DNA from 2 places in the Streptomyces sp. NPDC002773 genome. Region 1 is predicted to be linked to the other one. Evidence: predicted binding sites of a transcription regulator. Region 1 holds the regulator's gene; the other holds the start of a gene.

Evidence for each region. Region 1 encodes HspR, which represses chaperone genes until heat shock. Its sites were predicted from a motif close to TTGAGNNNNNNNNNCTCAA; they were not measured.
Region 2: lon (endopeptidase La) is a predicted target of HspR. The motif match lies at 1,640-1,658, and genes of this name have one in related genera.

Annotation. Positions count from the first base shown of each region.
Region 1 covers NZ_JBEOVO010000002.1:63,184-67,593, reverse strand. Annotated here, with positions in the region: gene grpE (nucleotide exchange factor GrpE) at 1-300, shown strand, start outside; gene dnaJ (molecular chaperone DnaJ) at 394-1,578, shown strand; gene ABT034_RS02870 (heat shock protein transcriptional repressor HspR) at 1,582-2,043, shown strand; gene ABT034_RS02865 (hypothetical protein) at 2,111-2,578, opposite strand; gene ABT034_RS02860 (helix-turn-helix transcriptional regulator) at 2,584-3,627, opposite strand; gene ABT034_RS02855 (hypothetical protein) at 3,735-3,998, shown strand; gene ABT034_RS02850 (Rieske (2Fe-2S) protein) at 3,995-4,315, shown strand.
Region 2 covers NZ_JBEOVO010000023.1:99,219-103,628, forward strand. Annotated here, with positions in the region: gene ABT034_RS25160 (GNAT family N-acetyltransferase) at 35-709, opposite strand; gene ABT034_RS25165 (hypothetical protein) at 791-1,525, opposite strand; gene lon (endopeptidase La) at 1,681-4,092, shown strand; gene ABT034_RS25175 (DUF4240 domain-containing protein) at 4,221-4,410, shown strand, end outside.

The DNA of each region.
Region 1 (4,410 bases):
GGCGGCTTCAAGTCGGTCGCCGAATCGATGGAGACCGTCGTCGCCAAGATGGGTCTGCAGCAGTTCGGCAAGGAGGGCGAGCCCTTCGACCCGACGATCCACGAGGCCCTGATGCACTCGTACGCGCCGGACGTCACCGAGACGACCTGCGTGGCGATCCTGCAGCCCGGGTATCGGATCGGCGAGCGGACCATCAGGCCCGCCCGCGTGGCCGTCGCCGAGCCCCAGCCGGGCGCGGCCCCGGCCAAGGAGGACGGCACGTCGGCCGACGAGGAGAGCGGTGCCCCCGAGGAGGGGTGACGCGCCGATCGTCGGAGCAGGGGTGACCGCCGGAGTCCCGGCGGTCACCGGAGCAGTGACGGACACCGGAGCAGTCCGGAAGGAGGGACGTCGATGAGCACGAAGGACTTCGTCGAGAAGGACTACTACAAGGTCCTCGGCGTCCCCAAGGACGCCACCGACGCCGAGATCAAGAAGGCGTACCGGAAGCTCGCCCGCGAGAACCACCCGGACGCCAACAAGGGCGACAGCAAGGCGGAAGCGCGCTTCAAGGAGATCTCCGAGGCGAACGACGTCCTCGGCGACCCCAAGAAGCGCAAGGAGTACGACGAGGCCCGCGCCCTCTTCGGGAACGGCGGCTTCCGGTCACCCGGCGGCCCCGGCGGCGGCTCGTTCAACTTCGACCTGGGCGACCTCTTCGGCGGCGCCCAGGGCGGCCACGCCGGAGCGGGCGGCTTCGGCGGCGGTGGCGGGATCGGGGACGTCTTCGGCGGCCTCTTCAACCGCGGCGGGGGTGCGGGAGCCCGTACCCAGCCGCGGCGCGGCCAGGACATCGAGTCCGAGGTCACGCTCAGCTTCACCGAGGCCATCGAGGGCGCGACCGTACCGCTGCGGATGTCGAGCCAGCAGCCGTGCACGGCGTGTTCGGGCACCGGCGACAAGAACGGCACCCCCCGGGTGTGCCCGACCTGCGTCGGCACCGGGCAGGTCTCGCGCGGCAGCGGCGGCGGCTTCTCGCTCACCGACCCGTGCGTGGACTGCAAGGGCCGCGGCCTGATCGCGGAGAACCCCTGCGAGATCTGCAAGGGCAGCGGCCGGGCCAAGTCCTCCCGCACCATGCAGGTCCGCATCCCGGCGGGCGTGAGCGACAACCAGAAGATCCGGCTGCGCGGCAAGGGAGCGCCGGGCGAGCGCGGCGGGCAGAACGGCGATCTGTACGTCGTCGTGCACGTCGACGTCCACCCGGTCTTCGGCCGCAAGGACGACAACCTCACCGTCACCGTGCCGGTCTCCTTCACGGAGGCGGCGCTCGGCGGCGAGATCAAGGTGCCGACCCTCGGCGGCCCCGCGGTCACCCTCAAGCTGCCCGCGGGCACTCCGAACGGCCGGACCATGCGCGCCCGCGGCAAGGGCGCGATCCGCAAGGACGGCACCCGCGGCGACCTCCTCGTGACGGTCGAGGTCGCGGTGCCGCAGGAGCTGGACGACAAGGCACGTGACGCCCTGGAGACCTACCGCGAGGCGACCGCCTCCGAGGACCCGCGGGCGGAGCTGTTCCAGGCCGCGAAGGGAGCGTGACCCGTGGACGGGCGCCGACGACAGCCGGGATTCGGCAGCAGGGCGTACGAACTGACCGACGAGTCGCCGGTGTACGTCATCTCGGTGGCGGCCCAGCTCTCGGGCCTGCACCCGCAGACCCTGCGGCAGTACGACCGGCTCGGCCTGGTCTCCCCGGACCGCACGGCCGGCCGGGGCAGGCGCTACTCGGCCCGTGACATCGAGCTGCTCCGCCAGGTGCAGCAGCTGTCGCAGGACGAGGGCATCAACCTGGCCGGAATCAAGCGGATCATCGAGCTGGAGAACCAGGTCGCGGCGCTGCAGAGCCGGATCGCCGAACTGTCGGCCGCGGTCGACGGCGCGGCGGCGGCGATGCGGCAGCGCGAGGCCCAGGTGCACGCCTCGTACCGGCGCGACCTGGTGCCGTACCAGGACGTGCAGCAGGCGAGCGCCCTCGTGGTGTGGCGCCCCAACCGCGGCGAGTAGTACGCGACACGCGCCCGAGGCCCCTTCCGTTCCGACGGAGGGGGCCTCCCGCATGTCAGGCGTCAGGTCAGGGGATCAGCTCGGACACGATGTCGCCCACCGTCTCCCACCAGGGCGCGGCGCCCGTCCCGAAGGCCGCGGCGAGCGCGGTGCCGAGGGCGATGTCGCGGGGGGTCGCGCCGGGTTCCCAGGTGTCGATGACCCGGCCGTCGCCCGAGCTCTGGAGTGTGCCGATCCGCCGCCTGCCCCGGAGGAGGCGGCTCTCGACGTACCCGCAGGGGATCAGCCGGTAGCGCGTGCCGCCGGTCCGTACGTCGACCCGGTAGGAGCGCCGCAGGAGCCGTCCGCGGGCCGGCCGGATGGTGGCGGGGGCCCCGTCCACGGTGAGGGTGAGCAGGGCGGCCCTGCGGGTCCCGATGGGGATGTGGGTGTCGGGGCGGGCCCCGGGGGCACGTACGAGCTCCACGGTGGGCAGCTCGTAGCCGGAGACCCGCAGGGTTCCGGCGGGGCCGTCGAGGTCGATCTGTGCGTACACGGTGGTCAGTCGTTCCGTCCGATGCCGGTCAGGTGCCGCGCGGGGCGGTTGTCCCCGTCGAGGATGCCGGACCGGGCGATGAGGTAGCCGAGCTGGGCCCGGCTGCCGCTGCCGAGGGCGGCGGCGAGTTTGGCGATGTGGGCGCGGCAGGTGCGCACGTTCATGCCGAGGCGGCGGGCGATGGCCTCGTCGACGTGGCCCTCGACGAGGAGCTTGGCGATGGAGCGCTGGACGCCCCCTATGCCGTCCACGGAGGGGCTGTACGGGATCTCCTCCTCCCAGGGCACGCCGTGCAGCCAGAACTGGTCGAAGACGCCGACGAGGTACTGGACGAGGCCTTCGTGGCGCAGTTCGAGGGCGACCTGGCGGTCGCTGCGGGCGGGCACGAAGGCGACCTTGCGGTCGACGATGATCAGCCGGTCGACGATCTCTTCCAGGGTGCGCAGTTCGAGCCCGTAGGGGGCGACCCGTTCGACGTAGGCGAGGGTGGCGGGGTGGTGCCGGGCGGTGTGCTGGTAGAGCGTCCGCATCCGGACACCGCGGTCGAGGAGCGGCTCCATGCGGCGCAGGGCCGCTTCGAGGGTCTCGGGGCGGCGGCCGCTGCCGGGCTGGATGGTGAGGAGTTCCTCGGTGCACTCGTTGATGGCGCGGTCGAGGGCGGCGTTGATGACACTGAGGCCTTCGAGGACGGTGATCGCCTGGGTGCCGGAAGGATCCTGCGTGTGGAGGGCCATGAACGGCTCGAACGCGTCGGCGAGGGCGATGGCGTGCTGCCGGCGGGCCTGTATCTCCTGCTCGATGGGGTGCACGAGCTGGCTGAGGGCGATCGACGGCGGTACGGGGCGCAGCCACTGGCTGTCGTCCGGGTCCGGGTGCAGGAGGGAGAGCGCCCTCAGACAGGGGGCGGCTTCGGCGTCGGCGCGGGCTATGCGGCCGGTGCGGAGAGCGTTCGCATAGAGCTCCTTGCCCACGTCGCATAGGTCACCGTGACTGTGCTTATGACCGGACTCGTCGCATTCTCGCCTCATTTGCACCCCCCTCAGGGTCATGAATTACAGGAACATGATGCCCGGCGTGGCTGGTGAAAGGGGGCGTGCGTGAGCCATCGTCTTACTCGCGGGGGGGAGGTAGTGATCAAAAGAGGTGGAGATCGGTCATGACCAGGATCGTTCGTGCACTTGGCGCCATAGCCGTCGCGGCGGCTGCACTCGGCGCACTCGCCGTCGGCGAGCCCTCGTGGGAGGTCGCCCCGGCGCACTCCGTGGCGGGGTCGGACGAGCCCTCGTGGGAGATCGCTCCGGCGCACTCCGTGGTGGCGGCCCCGGAGGAGCCCTCGTGGGAGAGCGCTCCCGCGGACATCGTCCTCGCGGCACCCTACGAGCCGTCCTGGGAGATCCCTCCCCGGGGCGCGGGCGCGTGACCGTGCCGCCGGACGACCCCAGGTTCCGCCGGGAGATGGCTTCGGCCTACCGATCCGGATGGCACTTCGTCGACCTCGCCACGGCCATCCCCCACCGTGGCGACTCGCTGAAGGTCACCCTCTTCGGAGAGCCGATCGTCGTGGCACGGGAGCAGGACGAGGACGTCCGCGCCTACCGCTGCCTCCGCCGGCCCCGCGGCGCCCCGCAGCCCATCCGCTGTGCCATCCGGTACGGCATGATCTTCGTCAACCTCGACCAGCGGGACCACCAGCTGATCGAGCCCGAGACCATCACCGCCACCCCCCGCAGTGCCTGAGCGATTCCCCCGTCGTTGTAGATCGCTCCGGCACTTCCCCCACACAGCGGCGCCATCGCGGACCTGAAACGCGATGGCGCCGCTGTGCTGCGTCC
Region 2 (4,410 bases), on a different contig from region 1:
GCAGCCGGACGCCCGGGGTCCCGGGGTCCGGCGGTCAGGTCTCCGCGGGGGTCTCCATGGCGGTCTCCGTGGGGGTCGCCGCGCGGACGATGCCGGTGAGCGGCCCCCGGTAGCGCCAGTCGAGCGAGTCGTACAGCGCGAGGCCGTCCGTGGTCGCGGAGAGCACCCCGGTCTCCGCGCCCGCCTGGGCGGCGGCGGCCTCAAGGGTGAGCATGACGTTGGCGCCGAGGCCGCGCCGCCGGTGCGCGGGGTCGGTCTCGATCTGGTCGGCGACGGCGGTCGAGCCGGTCGGGGCTATCTGGCCGCGCGCGGCGAGGGTGCCGTCGGGGGCGAGGACCCGGACCCGGATGACGCCGTCCCGGACCTCGGTGGTCCTGGCGTACCCCTCGGGCGGCGCGGGCCGGGCCCCGGCGTCGAGTGGCTTGACCATCATGAAGCCCGGGTCGTCGGGGACCGTCCACCCCTCGGTGATCCACGGCTCCACGTCCTCGGGCGCCGCCATGACCTTGAGCCAGCTGTACGGGGCGGTGAGCCGGGTGCAGAGCGCCCCGACGGAGGCCGCGTCGGGGGCGGGCAGGACGTGCCGTACGACATGCCGGGGGAGGCCCACGTCGATCCGGTAACCCCACGGCTGGGCGACGGCGGCGGGGGTTCCCCGGGAGACCGTCCACCCCGCCACCCACGCAGATGTAATAGACGCCATATCCATGGAGGCATTACAGCCGTTGAGCCTCGCAGACGGGAGGGGTGATCGCTCAGAGCGAACTGCCCGGCGAAGTTTCCAGCTCGCTCAGTCGGCGCTGACCCGGTCGGCGACCGAGAAGTCGGTTTCGCAGTCCGGGCAGGTCGCGTCCCCGAAGACGTAGGTCAACGCGTGGGCGACTTCCTGTCGGCCGTCGGCGAGCGCGATGCCGTGGAGACGCGCGCCGATGCCCTCCAGCTGTGCGGGGCTCGCCGGGCGGAGCGGGCGGGTGTCGATGGTGTCGTCCGACGATCCGTAGTCCTCGCTGGTGCAGAAGAACCCGTGTTCACCGAAGACGATGAACAGGTCGCTTTCGCAGTCCGGGCAGGCGACCTCGTACTCCTCGTTCCCGAGCCCCCAGGCCAGGTCCTCGCTCCATCCCGCGACGCCCTCGAAGCCGAGCATGGATTCCAGGAGGGCGATGTACTCGGTGCGGCCGGTCGCGGTGCGGAGACGGCGCTTCACCGACGCCAGCAGGGCCGCGATCTCCGCCGCGTGCCGTGCGCGCACATCCCCCGCTCCGTGCGGCTGATCGGCGCCCGCCATGATGGCCCCCGCCAGGCCCAGGGCGCTCACGGCTCGTCCCCGGTCCTCGCTCTCGGCCATGTCGGCCAGCCAGGGCAGCGCCGCGAAGCTGGCCGAGTAGACGCTGCCCTGATGGCAGAGCGCGGACCACAGGTCGTTCCAGAGCCCTGACTCGGGCTCGGACGCGATGCGCGCCAGCAGGGTCGGTATGTCCTCGGCGGAGCCGTAGGCGTGAGTGAGTCGCGGCCAATCTGTCATGGCGTGGATCCCATCACGGCCGCGAACGGCCGCGGCGGGATCCCCGTCGCGGGACGGCGGGGGTGATCGCTCAGAGCGAACGAGCGTCCGGGAACATCCAGGGGCTCACATGCATTGAGTCGGCATAGCTCAACTTGACTGCCGAAGGGGAGATCATGGCTTCTGAGTCCAAGGCGTCCGTGCCGCTCACTCTGCCCGTCCTGCCGCTCGACGACGAGGTCGTGCTGCCCGGAATGGTGGTGCCGCTGGACCTCTCCGACAACGACGTACGGGCCGCCGTCGAGGCCGCCCAGGCCGCCGCCCGGCCCGGCGGGGGCAAGCCGCGGGTCCTGCTCGTGCCGCGCGTCGACGGGACCTACGCCGCGACCGGCGTCCTGGGCACCGTCGAGCAGGTCGGCCGGCTCTCCGACGGCGACCCCGGCGCGCTGATCCGCGCCCTCGGCCGCGTCCGCATCGGCGCCGGTACGACCGGGCCCGGCGCGGCGCTGTGGGTCGAGGGCGGCACCGTCGAGGAGACCCTGCCCGACCCGCTGCCCGGTCAGGTCACCGACCTGGTCAAGGAGTACAAGGCACTCGCCACCAGCTGGCTCAAGAAGCGCGGCGCCTGGCAGGTCGTCGACCGCGTCCAGCAGATCGACGGCGTCGGCGCCCTCGCCGACAACTCCGGCTACTCGCCCTTCCTCACCGTCGAGCAGAAGGTCGCCCTCCTGGAGACCGCCGACCCGGTCGCCCGCCTCAAGCTCGCCACCGCCCAGCTCCGCGAGCACCTCGCCGAGCAGGACGTCGCCGAGACCATCGCCAAGGACGTCCAGGAGGGCGTCGACAAGCAGCAGCGCGAGTTCCTGCTCCGCCGCCAGCTCGAAGCCGTCCGCAAGGAACTCCGCGACCTCAACGGCGAGGCGGAGGGCGACGAGTCCGACGACTACCGCGCCCGCGTGGAGGCGGCCGACCTGCCCGAGAAGGTCCGCGAAGCGGCCCTCAAGGAGGTCGAGAAGCTGGAGCGGTCCAGCGACCAGTCCCCCGAGGGCTCCTGGATCCGCACCTGGCTGGACACCGTCCTCGAACTCCCCTGGAACGAGCGGACGGAGGACCGGTTCGACATCCGCGGCGCCCGCGCCGTCCTCGACGCCGAGCACGCGGGCCTGGACGACGTGAAGGAACGGATCACCGAGTACCTGGCCGTCCGCAAGCGGCGCTCCGAGCGCGGCCTCGGCGTCGTCGGCGGCCGCCGCGGCGGAGCCGTACTCGCCCTCGTCGGCCCGCCCGGCGTCGGCAAGACCTCCCTCGGCGAGTCCGTCGCGCACGCGATGGGACGCGAGTTCGTCCGGGTCGCCCTCGGCGGCGTACGGGACGAGGCGGAGATCCGCGGCCACCGCAGGACCTACGTCGGCGCCCTCCCCGGCCGGATCGTCCGCGCCATCAAGGAAGCCGGGTCCATGAACCCGGTGGTCCTGCTCGACGAGATCGACAAGGTCGGCTCCGACTTCCGCGGCGACCCCGCGGCGGCGCTCCTCGAAGTCCTCGACCCGGCGCAGAACCACACCTTCCGCGACCACTACCTGGAGGTCGAGCTCGACCTCTCCGACGTCGTGTTCCTCGCCACGGCCAACGTCCTCGAAGCCATCCCGGAAGCCCTCCTCGACCGCATGGAACTGGTCAGGCTCGACGGCTACACGGAGGACGAGAAGGTCGTCATCGCCCGCGACCACCTGCTGCCCAGGCAGCTGGAGCGGGCCGGCCTCGAACCCGGCGAGGTCGTCCTGGAGGACGCGAGCCTGCGCAAGCTGGCCGGCGAGTACACCCGCGAGGCGGGCGTCCGCACCCTGGAGCGGGCCGTCTCCCGGCTGCTCCGCAAGGTCGCGGCCCAGGCGGAACTGGGCGACCGGAAGCTGCCGTTCACGGTCACCCCGGACGACCTGCGGGACCTCATCGGACGACCGCACCACGTGCCCGAGTCGGCCCAGGACCCGGCCGAGCGCCGCACCGCCGTGCCGGGCGTCGCCACCGGGCTCGCCGTGACCGGCGCGGGCGGTGACGTCCTCTTCGTCGAGGCGTCCCTCGCCGACCCGGAGACCGGCGCCGCGGGCCTCACCCTCACCGGCCAGCTGGGCGACGTGATGAAGGAGTCGGCGCAGATCGCGCTCTCCTTCCTCCGCTCGCACGGCGCCGAACTGGAGCTGCCCGTCACCGGCCTGAAGGACCGGGGCGTGCACATCCACTTCCCGGCGGGCGCGGTCCCCAAGGACGGGCCGAGCGCGGGCGTCACCATGACGACCGCACTCGCCTCGCTCCTGAGCGGCCGACAGGTCCGCACGGACGTGGCCATGACCGGCGAGGTCTCCCTCACCGGCCGGGTCCTGCCGATCGGCGGGGTGAAGCAGAAGCTGCTCGCCGCGCACCGGGCGGGCATCACGACGGTCGTGATCCCCAAGCGGAACGAGGCCGACCTGGACGACGTCCCGGCCGAGATCCTGGAGAAGCTGGAGGTCCACCCGGTGACGGACGTCCGCCAGGTCCTGGAGATCGCCCTGACACCGGCGGCGGTGCCGGTGGGGGTCGCGGCCTGACCGGACGGCTCCCCGGCGCCGGAGCGGGACGTCCTTCGCGGACGCCCCGCTCCGGCGTGCCGGGGGAGACGCGTACCCGGAAGTAATTGGCCACCCGGATGTCAGTCGGGGCTGGCATGCTCGTATGCATGAACGACGACGCCTTCTGGGCTCTCATCGACGAGTTGAGCCGCCGACCCGGTGACCGGGACGAGCGGCTGGAGTGGCTGCGGGCGGAGCTGCTCCGGCGACCGGCGACCGAGAGCGTGGTCTTCCAGGTGCGGCTCGAGGACGCGTGCGGGACCGCCGACACGCGCGCGGTGTGGCGGGCGGCGAACC